DNA from 2 places in the Streptomyces sp. NPDC040432 genome. Region 1 is predicted to be linked to the other one. Evidence: riboswitches for the same ligand, from Rfam matches in the RefSeq annotation. Region 1 holds a riboswitch; the other holds the start of a gene.
The links. Region 1 has a riboswitch for ZMP and ZTP ahead of ACZ58N_RS06380 (serine hydroxymethyltransferase). Riboswitches for the same ligand answer to the same signal wherever they lie in the genome.
Positions count from the first base shown of each region.

Region 2: another riboswitch for ZMP and ZTP. It lies ahead of ACZ58N_RS15050 (bifunctional 5,10-methylenetetrahydrofolate dehydrogenase/5,10-methenyltetrahydrofolate cyclohydrolase); the one in region 1 lies ahead of ACZ58N_RS06380 (serine hydroxymethyltransferase).

Region 1 is NZ_JBVIVP010000002.1:570,429-577,950, forward strand. Features, by position in the region: gene ACZ58N_RS06360 (D-alanyl-D-alanine carboxypeptidase family protein) at 26-1,228, shown strand; gene ACZ58N_RS06365 (YhjD/YihY/BrkB family envelope integrity protein) at 1,285-2,250, opposite strand; gene ACZ58N_RS06370 (2'-5' RNA ligase family protein) at 2,408-3,004, opposite strand; gene trpS (tryptophan--tRNA ligase) at 3,144-4,157, opposite strand; gene ACZ58N_RS06380 (serine hydroxymethyltransferase) at 4,459-5,727, opposite strand; ZMP/ZTP riboswitch at 5,764-5,854, opposite strand; gene rocD (ornithine--oxo-acid transaminase) at 5,965-7,170, shown strand; gene ACZ58N_RS06390 (glutathionylspermidine synthase family protein) at 7,240-7,522, opposite strand, start outside.
Region 2 is NZ_JBVIVP010000005.1:440,286-447,807, reverse strand. Features, by position in the region: gene ACZ58N_RS15065 (amino acid permease) at 1-328, shown strand, start outside; gene ACZ58N_RS15060 (RNA polymerase sigma factor) at 417-1,991, opposite strand; gene ACZ58N_RS15055 (methyltransferase domain-containing protein) at 2,228-2,989, opposite strand; ZMP/ZTP riboswitch at 3,047-3,139, shown strand; gene ACZ58N_RS15050 (bifunctional 5,10-methylenetetrahydrofolate dehydrogenase/5,10-methenyltetrahydrofolate cyclohydrolase) at 3,167-4,036, shown strand; gene ACZ58N_RS15045 (TOPRIM nucleotidyl transferase/hydrolase domain-containing protein) at 4,211-4,828, shown strand; gene ACZ58N_RS15040 (hypothetical protein) at 4,976-5,635, shown strand; gene ACZ58N_RS15035 (DUF6357 family protein) at 5,708-6,973, shown strand; gene ACZ58N_RS15030 (hypothetical protein) at 7,195-7,522, shown strand, end outside.

The sequences.
Region 1 (7,522 bases):
GTCCGCCGCGCTGCTGGTGCCCGCGATGCTCGCCGCCCCCGCCCACGCCACCCCGCAACCGGCACCGCCGACCGCGGACGGCAAGGGGCGTCCCTTCAGGGCCAAGGCCGCTCCCGCGCCCCCCGCGTCGATGTCCACCGTCGGCGGGGCCTCGCTCGGGCAGCCCGGCACCCAGGTGAACCTGCTGCCCGGCGCGCCCGCCCTGCCGGCGAACCTCACCGGACGGTCCTGGATCGTGGCCGACGCCGAGACCGGCGAGGTCCTGGCGGCCCACAACGCCCACTGGCGGCTGCCGCCGGCCTCGACGATGAAGATGCTCTTCGCCGACACGGTGCTGCCGAGCCTGCCCAAGGAGCAGGTCCACAAGGTCACCTGGGAGGACATGGCCGACGTCGGGCCGGGCAGCAGTCTCGTCGGGGTGAAGGAGGAGCACGAGTACACGGTCCACGACCTGTGGCTCGGGGTGTTCCTGAAGTCGGGCAACGACGCCGTGCACGTGCTTTCGGCCATGAACGGCGGCATCGACAAGACCGTCAAGGACATGCAGGCGCACGCCGAGGAGCTCCAGGCGCTGGACACCCACGTGGTGTCGCCCGACGGGTACGACGCCCCGGAGCAGGTTTCGAGCGCCTACGACCTCACCCTCATCGCCCGCTCCGGCCTGCAGAAGCAGGACTTCCGGGAGTACTGCGGCACGGCGACGGCGCAGTTCCCCGGTCGGCAGGAGGGCGGCAAGCCCCGCGAGTACTTCGAGATCCAGAACAGCAACCGGCTGATGACGGGCGCGGGCGGCATCAGCCCGTACAAGGGCATCGCCGGGGTGAAGAACGGCAACACCACCATGGCGGGCTCCACCTTCACGGGCGCCGCCCAGCAGGGGTCGAAGAAGCTGCTGGTCACGGTCATGAACCCGGACACCGGCGGAGCCAACTCGGTCTACGAGGAGACGGCCGCGCTCTTCGACTGGGGGTTCTCGGCGGCCGGGAAGGTCAAGCCGATCGGCGAGCTGGTGCCGCCGAAGAGCGCGGACACCAAGTCGCACGGCTCCCCCGCCCAGTCCCACGAGAACAACCCCTCCGCGGGCGGCGACGACTCGGGGAGCAGTGGGATCGGTACGGCGATGGGCATCGCGGGCGGGGTGCTGGCCGTCCTCGCGGGCGGGGCCTTCGTGGTGAACCGCCGCTGGCCGCGCGGACGCCGCGGCCCGGGCGGCGGCCGGAGCGCCTGAGCCCCGGCCGGGCGGGAGACGGTGGGCGGGGCCCGGGCGGTCGGGCGGTCGGGTGGTCAGGTGGTTCGCGGCGTGGGCCGGGAGCCGGGATCCGCGACCGGTGTCGGTGCCGGGTCCCCCTCGCCGTCCCCGGCCGTGTCCTCGCCACCGGCGCCGGCCTCGACCGGGTCGTCGCCGTCGCGGGTCGCGGTCCAGGCGGAGCAGTAGAGCAGCAGCTTGGCCATGAAGTTGATCCACAGCAGCAGGGCGATCGGCACGCCGAAGGCCCCGTACATGCTCTTGCCGGCGACTTCCCGGATGTAGCCGCTGAGCAGCAGCTTCAGCAGCTCGAACCCGGCGGCGCCGATCAGGGCGGCCTGGATCAGACGGGCGCGCGGGGGTTCGACGCCGGGCAGCAGGGTCAGGACGTAGAGCAACAGCAGGAAGGCCGCGACGACGCCCACCAGGAAGGCGGCGGTGCGCAGCAGCACGCCGCCCGCGCCGGCGGAGGACAGGCCGAGCGCCTCGCCGGACTTGCCGACCGCGCTGGCCCCGATGATCGACGCGGCGGCGGAGGCGAGGCCCGCGCCGCCGAGTCCGAGGAGGACGAGGGCGTCCTTGCCCTTGCGGGCGATGGGGTTGCCCTCGTCCTCGTCGTCCTTCTCCCAGACCGCGCGCAGGCAGTCCCGCATCGAGCCGACCCAGCCGATGCCGGTGAGGAGCAGCAGGGCGGCGGCGACGAGGCCGACCGTCCCGGCGTTGGCGACGAGTCCGTTGATGTCGAGCTGGTCCGAGATGCCGGGGACCTGGTCGGAGAGGTTCTTCTGGAGCCGGTCGAGCTGTTCCTGGCTGAGCAGGCCGGCGCCGACGGCTGCCGCCACGGTGATCAGCGGGAAGAGCGCGAGGAAGCTGATGAAGGTGATGGCGGCAGCGAGCCTGGTCCAGTGCACGCGGTCGAGCCGTTCGTACGAACGCCACGCGTGCGTCCGCATGGCGGCGGACACCAGGGGCCCGATCACCGGGAGTTTCGTCAGCCAGTCCATGGGGCCACCGTAATTGAGCTGCCGGAAATAGCGGGGATTGCCCGTTTCGGGTACTACGGTCGTCGATTGTGACTTTTTGCCCGACGGCCCGTCCGTTCCACGTCCTGGTCCTGCGCAGCCTCAGGTTCCGCACCGTCCAGGCCCTGCGACCGCTGCGTCAGGAGCGACGGCCCGTCGCCTCGGCGGCCGCGCCGGCGGGTGACCCGGACTGCGCGGGGATGCCCGTCGGGCCCGTTCCGAACGGGTACTCGCGCAGCTTGCGCCACACGCCGTCCGAGCCCTGCTCGTAGAGCGCGAAGCCCTCGCACAGCCACTCGGCGGCGTAGTCGGCGAGCTCCGTGTGGGCCCGGTCCATCGCCTCCTCGGAGATCCCGTGGGCGACGGTGACGTGCGGGTGGTACGGGAAGGCCAGCTCGCGGCTGATGGGGCCGTCGGGGTCCCGGACGCACCCCTGGAGGCGGGTGCAGCCCGCGGCGCCCTCGGCGAGCTTGACGAAGACGACCGGCGAGAGGGGACGGAAGGTTCCCGTCCCGGCCAGCCGCATCGCGAAGGGCCGGAAGGACAGCGCGACCTCGGCCAGGTGGGCCCGGATCTGCGGCAGCCGGTCCGTGTCCACCTCGGTGGGCGGTACGAGGGTGACGTGCGTGGGGATGCCGTGCGCGGCGACGTCCCCGAAGCCCGCGCGCAGCGCCTGGAGTCGGCTGCCGTACGGCTCCGGGACCGCGATCGAAACGCCGAGCGTTGCGGTCCCCACGTGTGTCTCCTCCGTATGTCTGCGGGCGCGGTGGCCGGACGGTGCGAGCGCCGGTCGGGCCGGTGCGGCACCGCCGGTCGTGCGGTGCTGCCGCCAGTGTGGCGGCAGCACCCCCCCTACCGCCAGGGGCGTCGGCGCGTCAGTGCTTGGCGGGCAGGAAACCGAGGCGGTCGTACGTCTGTGCCAGGGTCTCGGCGGCGACCGCCCGGGCCTTCTCCGCGCCCTTGGCCAGCAGGGAATCCAGGGTCTCCGGGTCGTCCAGGTACTCCTGGGTGCGCTGCTTGAAGGGTGTGACGAAATCGACCATCACGCCGGCCAGATCGGTCTTCAGCGCGCCGTACCCCTTGCCCTCGTAACGGGCCTCCAGGGCGGGGATCGTCTCGCCGGTGAGGGTGGAGTAGATGGTGAGCAGGTTGCTGACGCCGGGCTTCTCCACGGCGTCGAAACGGATCTCCGCCTCGGTGTCCGTGACCGCGCTCTTGATCTTCTTCTCGGTGACCTTGGGCTCGTCGAGGAGGTTGACCAGGCCCTTGGGGGACGAGGCCGACTTCGACATCTTGATCGCCGGGTCCTGGAGGTCGTAGATCTTCGCGACCTCCTTGACGATGTGCGCGGCGGGCAGCGTGAAGGTCGGGCCGAAGCGGGTGTTGAAGCGCTCGGCGAGGTCGCGGGTCAGCTCGATGTGCTGGCGCTGGTCCTCGCCGACCGGGACGGCGTTCGCCTGGTACAGCAGGATGTCGGCGACCTGGAGGATCGGGTACGTGAACAGGCCGACGGTCGCGTTGTTGACGCCGCCCTTGGCGGACTTGTCCTTGAACTGCGTCATCCGGGAGGCCTCGCCGAACCCGGTGATGCAGTTCATGACCCAGCCGAGCTGGGCGTGCTCGGGCACGTGGCTCTGGACGAAGAGCGTGCAGCGCTCGGGGTCCAGGCCGGCCGCGAGGAGCTGGGCGACGGAGAGGCGGGTGTTCGCGCGGAGGTCCTTCGGATCCTGCGGCATCGTGATCGCGTGGAGGTCGACCACCATGTAGAAGGCGTCGTGCGTCTCCTGCAGGGCGACGTACTGACGGATGGCTCCGAGGTAGTTCCCGAGGTGGAACGAACCGGAGGTGGGCTGGATACCGGAGAGCGCGCGAGGACGATCAGAAGCCATGGCCACATTCTCTCAGGTGCGGGGGCACGCTCCGGCCCCGCGCCGGCCGGAACCGGTCCGCGGCGTTGGCGTGCGGGCGACGGTCGGGGCACCCCCGCCCTGACGTGCGGCGGGGCCCGTCCGGGTACCGGGCGGTAGCGGGGCGGCCGGATCCCGCCCCGGCCGAGCGACCGCTTTGCGCCGCCGGTCTGCGCTGCCCGCACCGGCCGGACGACCGCTCCCGCCGCCCGCACGCCCGCCCCGTTCCCGGGCGGGCGGCGGACGGGACGACGGCCGACCGGGGAACGGGGCGGGCGGTCCGTCAGGCGGTCGGCAGGCCCGGCGCCGGGAAGGCCGCCATCAGGTCGGTGACCTCCGCGCGGACCGCCGCGAGGGCCGCCCCGTCGCCCTTCGCCGCGGCGTCCACCGACCGGGCGATCCACTCCGCGACCAGCGGCATGTGCCCGGTCGACAGGCCGCGCGAGGTGAGCGACGGGGTGCCGATGCGGATGCCGGACGGGTCGAACGGCTTGCGCGTGTCGAACGGGACGGTGTTGTGGTTGACGACGATGCCCGCGCGGTCCAGCGCCTTGGCCGCGACCTTGCCCGGCACCTCGCGCGAGGTCAGGTCCATCAGGATCAGGTGGTTGTCCGTGCCGCCGGACACCAGGTCGAAGCCCCGGGCCGACAGTTCACCGGCCAGCGCCTTCGCGTTGGCCACCACCGCGTGGGCGTACGCGGTGAACGACGGCTGGGCGGCCTCGTGCAGGGCCACCGCGATGCCCGCGGTCGTCTGGTTGTGCGGGCCGCCCTGGAGGCCCGGGAACACGGCCTTGTCGATGGCTTTGGCGTGCTCCTCGCGGCACATCAGCATCGCGCCGCGCGGACCGCGCAGGGTCTTGTGGGTGGTCGTGGAGATCACGTCGGCGTGCTCCGCCGGGGAGGGGTGCGCGCCGCCGGCGATCAGGCCCGCGATGTGGGCGACGTCGGCGACGAGGACCGAGCCCGCCTCCTTCGCGATCGAGGCGAAGGCCTCGAAGTCGATCGTGCGCGGCAGGGCGGTACCGCCGCAGAAAATGATCTTCGGGCGCTCGGCGAGGGCCAGTTCGCGCACGGCGTCGTAGTCGATCCGGCCGGTCCCGGCGGAGACCCCGTACTGCACGCCCCGGAACCAGGAGCCCGTCGCGGAGACGCCCCAGCCGTGGGTGAGGTGCCCGCCCATCGGCAGGGCCATGCCCATGACGGTGTCGCCGGGCTTCGCGAACGCCAGGTAGACGGCCAGGTTCGCCGGGGATCCCGAGTACGGCTGCACGTTGGCGTGGTCCACCCCGAACAGGCCCTTCGCCCGCTCGACGGCGAGGGCCTCGACACGGTCGATGTTCTGCTGGCCCTCGTAGTAGCGGCGGCCCGGATAGCCCTCGCTGTACTTGTTCTGGAGCACCGTGCCGGAGGCTTCGAGCACGGCGGCGGACACGTAGTTCTCGCTGGGGATCAGGCGCAGGGTCTCGGCCTGCAGCGCTTCCTCCGCCTCGACGAAGGACGCCAGTTCGGGGTCGGTCGAGAAGAGGGCGGGGTGGCGGCGCGCGTTCATGGCGGCTCCTCCGGGGTCGATGTCGACATCTCGTCCCCGCGAGGCCCAGGCGAGCGGCCCTGTGTGCGGTCGTGCGCGCACGACTCCCCCGGAGTCCGTTCTCCGTGCGCCAGTCGCCGTGCGTGCCGCCCACCTTAGCGGGCGCGCCGCAAGAAAGGTTTCTCCGTCCGGTCCGCGAGCGAGGATGGACAGTGACGCCACCCTCGTCACAGGCCCTGACGGACGATCGGAGACCCCGTGTCGACTACTGCTGATGCCATCCGCTCCGCCGACGCGCACAGCGCGCACAACTATCACCCCCTGCCCGTCGTCATCGCCTCGGCGGAGGGCGCCTGGATGACCGACGTGGAGGGCCGCCGGTACCTCGACATGCTCGCCGGGTACTCGGCGCTCAACTTCGGTCACGGCAACCGCCGGCTGATCGACGCCGCCCGCGCCCAGTTGGAGCGGGTCACCCTGACCTCCCGCGCCTTCCACCACGACCGCTTCGCCGACTTCTGTACGGAGCTGGCGGCGTTGTGCGGCAAGGAGATGGTCCTGCCCATGAACACGGGCGCCGAGGCCGTGGAGACGGCGGTGAAGACCGCCCGCAAGTGGGGCTACCAGGTCAAGGGCGTGCCGGACGGCCACGCCAAGATCGTGGTGGCCGCCGACAACTTCCACGGCCGCACGACCACCATCGTGTCCTTCTCCACCGACCACGAGGCCCGCGACCACTTCGGCCCCTACACGCCGGGCTTCGAGATCGTCCCGTACGGGGACCTCACGGCACTGGCCGACGCCGTCACCGAGAACACCGTCGCCGTGCTGCTGGAGCCCGTGCAGGGCGAGGCCGGGGTCCTGGTGCCGCCCGCCGGATACCTGCCGGGCGTACGGGAACTGACGCGCGAACGGAACGTCCTGTTCATCGCGGACGAGATCCAGTCGGGCCTCGGTCGGACGGGGAAGACCTTCGCCTGCGACCACGAGGGGGTCGTGCCCGACATGTACGTCCTGGGCAAGGCGCTCGGCGGCGGCGTCGTGCCCGTGTCCGCGGTGGTGGCCGACCGCGACGTCCTCGGGGTGTTCCGGCCCGGCGAGCACGGGTCCACCTTCGGCGGGAACCCCCTCGCCTGCGCGGTCGCCCTGGAGGTGGTCGCGATGCTCCGTTCGGGCGAGTACCAGCAGCACGCCGCCGAACTGGGCGACCACCTGCACCGGGAGCTGAACCTGCTGGTCGGCGGCGGCGCGGTGACCGCCGTGCGGGGGCGCGGGCTGTGGGCCGGTGTGGACATCGACCCGGCCCGCGGGACGGGCCGGGAGATCTCCGAACGGCTGATGGAACTGGGGGTCCTGGTGAAGGACACGCACGGCTCCACGATCCGCATCGCGCCGCCCCTGGTGATCTCCAAGGAGGACCTGGACTGGGGGCTGGACCAGCTCAGGTCCGTCCTCGCCGGCTGACCGGCCGACCCCGCCGACCGGCCCACCGGTCGGCGGGGCGCGGTGCCCGCCGACCGGCCGGCCGACCGGTCAGAGGATGACGTGGGGCAGGAAGCGGGCGTACTCGTCCGTGACCGGCCCCGCCGATTCCCGGATGCCGAGCCCCGCCGACTCCTCCTCGACGACCCACGCGCCGAGGACGACCCGGTTGCCGTCGAAGTCGGGCAGCGGCGCCAGCGCCTGGAAGACGTACGTCTCCCCCTCGGTCGGGACGAACGGCTCGCCCTCCGCGCCCGCCTCGTGGAGCGTGACCCCGGCGCCCTCGCGGCCCAGCAGCGGCTTGGCCACGTAGCCGGTGGAGCCCGGTTCGGCG
Region 2 (7,522 bases), on a different contig from region 1:
CGGCCTCACCGTCTACAACTACACGGCCGGTTCCGAGGGCGTCTTCGAGGTCCTGGTCCTCGTCACGACCTTCACCGCGACCGTCCCGTACCTGCTGTCGACGGCCGCGCAGCTCCACTTCCTCGCCTCGGGTCGCGCCGACGAGGTCTCGCGCGGTCGCCTGGTCCGCGACGCCTCGATGGCCTGCCTGGCCTTCGGCTTCTCCATGTGGCTGGTCGCGGGCTCCGGCCACGCGGCCGTCTACCAGGGCGTCCTGTTCCTCTTCGCGGGCGTGCTCGTGCACGCCCTGATGGCCGCCCGCCGCCGGACCACCGAACCCGCCGGGTAGGAACCCGGAAGCGGGCGGGAAAGCGGAAAACCCCGCGGATCCGGGACGAGCGCGCTCGTCCCGGATCCGCGGGGTTCCTCCCGACGGATCAGTCGAGGTAGTCGCGCAGCACCTGCGAACGCGACGGGTGGCGCAGCTTCGACATGGTCTTGGACTCGATCTGGCGGATGCGCTCACGGGTGACCCCGTACACGCGGCCGATCTCGTCCAGCGTCTTCGGCTGGCCGTCGTTGAGGCCGTAGCGCATGGAGACCACGCCCGCCTCGCGCTCGGAGAGCGTCCCCAGGATCGACTGGAGCTGCTCCTGGAGGAACGTGAACGACACCGCGTCGGCCGGCACGACCGCCTCGGAGTCCTCGATGAGGTCACCGAACTCGCTGTCGCCCTCCTCACCCAGCGGGGTGTGCAGGGAGATCGGCTCGCGGCCGTACTTCTGGACCTCGATGACCTTCTCGGGGGTCATGTCGAGTTCCTTGCCCAGCTCCTCCGGAGTGGGCTCCCGACCGAGGTCCTGGAGCATCTGACGCTGCACGCGGGCGAGCTTGTTGATGATCTCGACCATGTGGACGGGGATGCGGATGGTGCGCGACTGGTCGGCCATGGCACGCGTGATCGCCTGCCGGATCCACCAGGTCGCGTACGTGGAGAACTTGAAGCCCTTGGTGTAGTCGAACTTCTCCACCGCGCGGATCAGACCGACGTTGCCCTCCTGGATCAGGTCCAGGAAGAGCATGCCGCGGCCCGTGTAGCGCTTGGCCAGGGAGACCACGAGGCGGAGGTTGGCCTCCAGCAGGTGGTTCTTGGCCCGGCGGCCGTCCTCGACGAGGATCTCCAGCTCGCGCTTGAACGCGGGCTTGTGGTCCTCCTCCTCTTCGAGCTTGTACTCGGAGAACAGGCCCGCCTCGATGCGCTTGGCGAGCTCGACCTCCTGCTCGGCGTTGAGGAGCGGCACCTTGCCGATCAGCTTCAGGTAGTCCTTGACGGGGTCGGCGGTGGCACCGGCCACCATGACCGTCTGCGCCGGGGCGTCGTCCTCGTCGTCGTCGGACAGGACGAAGCCCTGGGTTCCGCCGGTCTTGGGCGCCTCCTCCTCGGGCTCGTCGGCGAGGTCCTCGGCTGCCCAGTCCTCACCCTCGGCGGCGGGGGTCTCGCCCTCGTCGGAGTCCTTCGCGCCCTTCTTGGTCGCGGCGGTCTTCTTGGTCGCCGTCGCCTTCTTGGCGGCGGTCTTCTTGACCGTGCGCTTCTTGGGCTCGGCGGCGGCCTCGGCCGCCTCCTCGCCCTCGGCGCCGGTCGACGAAGCGGATATCGCCGCCGCGGTGGCCGGGGCTGCCGTCTTGCGCGCGCCGATGGGGCGCGGCGCGGCGGCCGCCTTCTTGGTCACGGTGCGGGCCGGGGCCGCCGCCGCCTTGCGGGGCTTCTTCGCGGGAGCCTTGGTGGCGGGGGCGGCGCTGACGTGGAGGGCGACGCCCTCCTCGTCCAGGACCTGGTTCAGGCTGCGCAGGACCCGCTTCCACTGGTCCACCGGGATGCGGCCGGCCTCGAAGGCCTGGCGCACGTCGTCACCGTTGATGTGACCCTGCTCGCGGCCGCGCTCGACGAGCGTGACGAGGGCCTCCGATTCGGCGATCTCCGGAGGGAACGTACGGGACGGGCTGAGCGACACAAGGAGCCTCTCGTTGCGAACAGATAAGGGGTGAGCGGGACATCATCGCGCGAACTCGGGAAACAGACCCGAGGGGGGTCTGTATTCCGGGGCCGCGCGAGGACACCTGTCGGTTCATCGCATGCCCGAGTCGATTCGTTACGCGCTGAATTGAGTGACCTGCGCCACGCTGTGGCCGCGCAACCGATCCGGCGAAGATCCGTCCGCTCCGCGAACGCCTTTCCGTAGGCCTCCTCTCAGTCCGTTTTGCGGGCTTCGATGAGGAAACGGGCGGTGTGCGCGACGAACGGGCCCTCGCGCCCGATCCGTTCGTGGAGCTCGCGCAGCCGGTCCCGGTACTGCCCGACCGTGAAGCCGGGCACCATCCAGATCACCTTCCGTAGAAAGTAGATCACGGCTCCGATGTCATGGAACTCCGTCCGTAGTCGTTCGGAACGCAGATCGACCACTTCCAGGCCCGCCTTCGTGGCGTCGGCGACGGCGTCGTCGGGGTGCCTGCCGCGCCGGACGTGATCCGGCTGCGGACCGAGGAAGTACTCGACGAGCTCGAAGACGCTCGCCGGGCCGACCTGCTGGGAGAGGTAGGTGCCGCCCGGTGTCAGTACCCGGGCGATCTCGTCCCACCAGATGGTCACCGGGTGTCGACTGGTGACCAGCTCGAAGGCCCCGTCGCCGAAGGGCAGCGGGGGTTCGTCGGCGTCGGCGACCACCACCGCGCCCAGCGGGTGCAGCAGGCGGGTCGCCCTGTCGATGTTCGGCGGCCACGATTCGGTGGCCGCCATCAGAGGTGGCAGCGGGCCCGCCCCGGCGAGCACCTCACCGCCCCCGGTCTGGACGTCGAGGGCGGAGCGCACCAGGGCCAGACGCTCCCCGAGGAGCCGCTGGTAGCCCCATGAGGGCCGTTGCTCGGTCGCCCGCCCGTCGAGCCAGGAGAAGTCCCAGCCGTCGACGGACACGGATTCGGCCTCGGCGACGAGATGGTCGAAAGTGCGCGTCATGTCTCGATCGTCCCAGCTCCGACGCCGAGGAACCAGTGGATAAGTCGACTACAGTGGGCGGCGGGCCGTGACTGGCGTTCGGGTGGATCACCACCGGGGAGCGGCCCGGCGTACGCCGTACGTCGACTGCCGCGCGCCTGGGCGAACCGCGATCCGCAGCGACGTTCAGGAGACCCCATGACGACCGCCACTGCCCGGCTGATGGACGGCACCGCCGTCGCCCGCCGTATCTCGGAGCAGACCGCCGCCCACGCGGCGAAGATCACCGAGCGCACCGGCACCGCCCCCTGCCTGGCCACCGTCCTCGTCGGCGAGGACCCGGCCTCCGTCACGTACGTGCGCATGAAGCAGAACCGTTGCGCCAAGGCCGGGATCACCTCCCGCCACGTGGAGCTGCCGGCGACCACCACGACCGACGAACTGATCGCCACGCTCACCGAGCTCTCCGAGGACCCGCTGATCAGCGGCATCCTGCTGCAACACCCGGTCCCGCACCACATCGACGAGCGCGCCGCCTTCGAGGCCATCGCCCCGGGCAAGGACGTCGACGGGGTCACCATGCACTCCTTCGCGGCCATGGGCTTCGGGCTGCCCGGCTTCGTCTCCTGCACGCCCGGCGGGATCATGCGCCTGCTGGAGGCCTACGACGTCGACCTCACCGGCAAACACGCCGTGGTCGTCGGCCGCAGCGCCATCCTCGGCAAGCCCGCCGGGATGCTCCTGCTGGAGCGCAACGCCACGGTCACCTACTGTCACTCCCGCACGGTCGACCTGCCGTCGATCGTGCGCCAGGCGGACGTCCTGGTCGCCGCCGTCGGCAAGGCCGAGTTCATTCGCGGCGAGGACATCAAGCCGGGCGCCGTCGTCCTGGACGCCGGCTACAACGAGGGCAACGTCGGCGACGTCCACTTCGAGTCGGCCGCGGCCCGCGCCTCCCTGATCACCCCCGTGCCCGGTGGCGTCGGCCCGATGACCATCGCCGTCCTGCTGGAGCAGACCGTGCAGGCCGCCGCCGCGCAGGCCGGCCTGGACCTCGCGACCCTCTGACCGCGCCGCACACGACGAAGCGCGACGTACGGCGAACGCCCCGGACCCCTCGGTCCGGGGCGTCCCGCTTTCCCGGCGCGCCGTAGGCACGGGCGGGCGGGGAGGAGGACGGTGTGCGGCGGGGCCGCCGGATAATTCCGTGCCGCGCCGCCGGTCGCAGGGCAGACTCGCCGCATGGTGGACATGTGGGCGTTCCGGGACGCCGTGAACAACTGGGCGGCCGGCGGGCCCGGCGGCCCGGCCGGTGACCTGGCGGCGCGGCTCGGGCTGCGGACGGCGGTGCTGCTGGAGGGGCCGAGCGACCTCGAAGCCGTCGAGGCCCTGGCCGAACGGCACGGCCGGGACCTCGCGGCCGAAGGGGTGTCCGTCGTGTCGATGAGCGGAGCGATGAACGTCGCCCGCTACGCCGGTCTGCTCGGGCCGCCCGGACTGGGCCTGCGCCTGACCGGACTGTGCGACGAGAACGAACGGGGCTTCTACGAGCGCGGCTTGGATCGGGCCGGAGCGCCCGGTGCCGCCTTCTTCGTGTGCGTCGCGGACCTGGAGGACGAACTGATCCGCACGCTCGGCACGGCGCGCGTGGAGGAGATCATCGAGGCCGAGGGCGACCTGCGCGCCTGGCAGACCCTGCTGCACCAGCCCGCCCACCAAGGGCGGCCCCGGCAGCGGCTGCTGCGACGCTTCCTCGGGACGAGGAAGGGCCGCAAGATCCGCTACGGCCGCCTCCTGGTGGAGTCCCTCGCGCCGGGTCAGGTCCCGCCCCCGCTCGCCGACCTCCTGGAAAGCCTCTGACCGTGCCGTCCCCGCGGCCCGCCCCGCGGGCGTCGCGCAGGGGGAGCGCGCGTGCGGGCCGCGGTCAGCACGTCGATGCCGGCCGGTCCACGTCCGCGCCGGCTCGATTACGCTGGTCGAGCCCCCGCCCGTGAACGAAGGACGCGCATGGCCCGCCCCTACAAGCCCGGACCGAAACAGTTCGTCTTCGCCGTCGGCGGTGGAGGTGACGCCCAGGAGGTCTCCGTCGGCGACGCCCAGGAAGCCTACGTGGCGTTCTCCGAGTACTTCCGCGGCCGGGATTCCGACACCTACACCATCGAGGACGAGGCGTCGGGCCAGAGCCTGGTGCTCATGCCCGGGCGAGGAGTGATCTCCCGGACGAAGGACGCGGCGGACGGGCCCCGGTCGGAACACCTCCTGGTCGACAGGGGCAATCGCTTCCTTCCGGGCGCGATGCTGTTCTTCGAGAACGGATACGCCGGCCTCGACCGCTTCGGCCAGTGGTTCTCCGACCTCGCCGACCTCGACGCGTCACCGGAGACCCGGGGCGCCGCCCGCGCCGCCACGATCACGACGGAATCGGCGGCGATCGAGGAAATCGCTCGGATCTGGGCCGACTCCGGCATCGTGGACCCGAGCGACCAGTACCACGTCTTCTTCGACTCGCACGGTGTCGACGACGACCGGGCCGAACGGGCGGTGGTGCTCAAGTTGATCGAGTTCCTCGGCTTGGAACGGGTCGACGCCCCGGCCGACGCCGCCGGGGGCGAGGTCTGGGTGCGCACCGACGCGCGCCTCGACGCCGCATGCGCACGGTGGTCGTGAACGGACGGTGCGGGGCGGGCCCGCGACGTCGCCGTGATGCCCGCCGGTGCCGTTCCCGGAGGGGCTGAGTCCATGGGCGACATCGTCTTCACACGGCGGAGCGGCTGGATACCGAACGTCATCAGCGAGGCCGGCGGGCTGAAACTGATGCTCGGTGCCGGGGCCGACGCCAACCACGACCCCCGCACGTTCAAGTTCCCGATCGGCGAGGCCCACCTCGCGGTGATCCGGGACGACCTGGCCCGACACCTGCTGCTGTGGAGTGCGGTCCTCCCGTTGTGCGACGCCGCCGGAACCCGCGGCCGGCTCGACGAGGACGCCGCCGTCGCGCTCCTGGACCCGATCCTCCTCGCCGCGCCCGAGGACGTCGACGCGCTGTTCCGGCGCATCCCGTGGGAAAGGAGCCGGCTCGTCGCCCACGGCGCCGACATCGCTCTGCTCGACAGCGGTCGGGTGTGCGCGGCGATGCGCGGGGCGACGGAGACGGCGGACACGAAACGGGCCCAGGAACACCAGGCGGACCGCCGCCGCGCCGAGCGCGGAGCAGTGCTCGGCCCGCTCGATGCCGCCCTCCTGAGGTACACGGGCCGGTACGCGCACGGCGCGACGATCCCGAAGCGGTTGCCCGACGCCGTCGACGCAGCGCTGCTGCCCGAAGTCATGCGCGTGATCGCCACCGCCGAGCGGGCGTGCGCCGGAATGCGGATCGGCCGCGATCCGCGCCGGGGGAAGCGCGCCACGGACAGGAGCGACTGGGAGCGGATGGAGACGGCGGTCGGGACGGCCGTGCGCCGTGCGCACCCCGAGCTCGTCGACGACGGGGTGCGCACCGTGAGCATCCTGATGTGCTCGGAGGCCGCGAGCCGTGCCAGGAACGCACCCGTGGAGGACGACGAGGAGCCCGCGGGTCACCGCTGCGACCTCGGCGGGAGCGCGAGGAAGACGGCCCTGTCGTTCACCGACGACAAGGACGTCGAGAAGAAGTGGCGACAGGGCGGCCCGCGCGGCGCCGCCGCGGAGTTCTGGGAGTTCGTCGCCGATCGCGCAGGCTCCCACAACGAGGTGTTCACCATCGAGGACGAGGAGATGGGCGAAGGGATCCAGCTCCACTTCTACGCGGACTCCCTGGCCCGGATCACGACGCTGCGGGAGGGTGACGGGACGTCGGACCCGGAGTACCGGGTCGAGTACACCCTGGTCGACGGACTCGCCGGGTACCGGACCCTGGTGAGCGCCTTCACCCGCGGCGGTTGCGCCGCACTCGAACAGCACGGCCCCTGGATGTCGGACGTCGCCGAGTTCGAACGCGCCCGCCGCCGACGCCGCGGCGCCGGCTAGGCGGTCCCCTCCGGGCGGGGCGTGACCTCCCGCGTACAGGGAGCCCAGGAGCGGCGGGGCCCCTGCGCGGACGTCCTCCGGGGGCGCCCGTTACGTGGGAGGTAATCGACCCCGTCCCGGGTCGGCGGCACAGTGGGGGCATCGGGTTCCGGGGGCGCGCACTCGCCTCCGGGATCCGGCACCCCGCCCCGCGCGTCCGACTCCGATGGAGGCCCACCGCCATGTCCGCGACCCTGTTCGGCAACATCGCCCGTACCACCGTCCCGCAGACCGCCCTGCGCCGCTTCCTCGCGCTGGACGCGGTCGTCACCTCCGGGAACGGGCTGGCGTACGCGGCGTTCTCCACCCCGCTCGGCCGGCTGCTCGGCGTCGACGCGACGCTCCTGCTCGGCCTCGGGGTCTTCCTCCTCCTGTACGGCGCGGGCGTGGGCCTGCTCGCCTCCCGACCGCGCCCGGCGGCCTTCCCGGTGAAGGTCGTGATCGAGGCCAACTACGCCTGGGCGGTGCTCAGTCTCGTCGCGCTCTTCGTCGGCCCGGCCCCCACCGTCG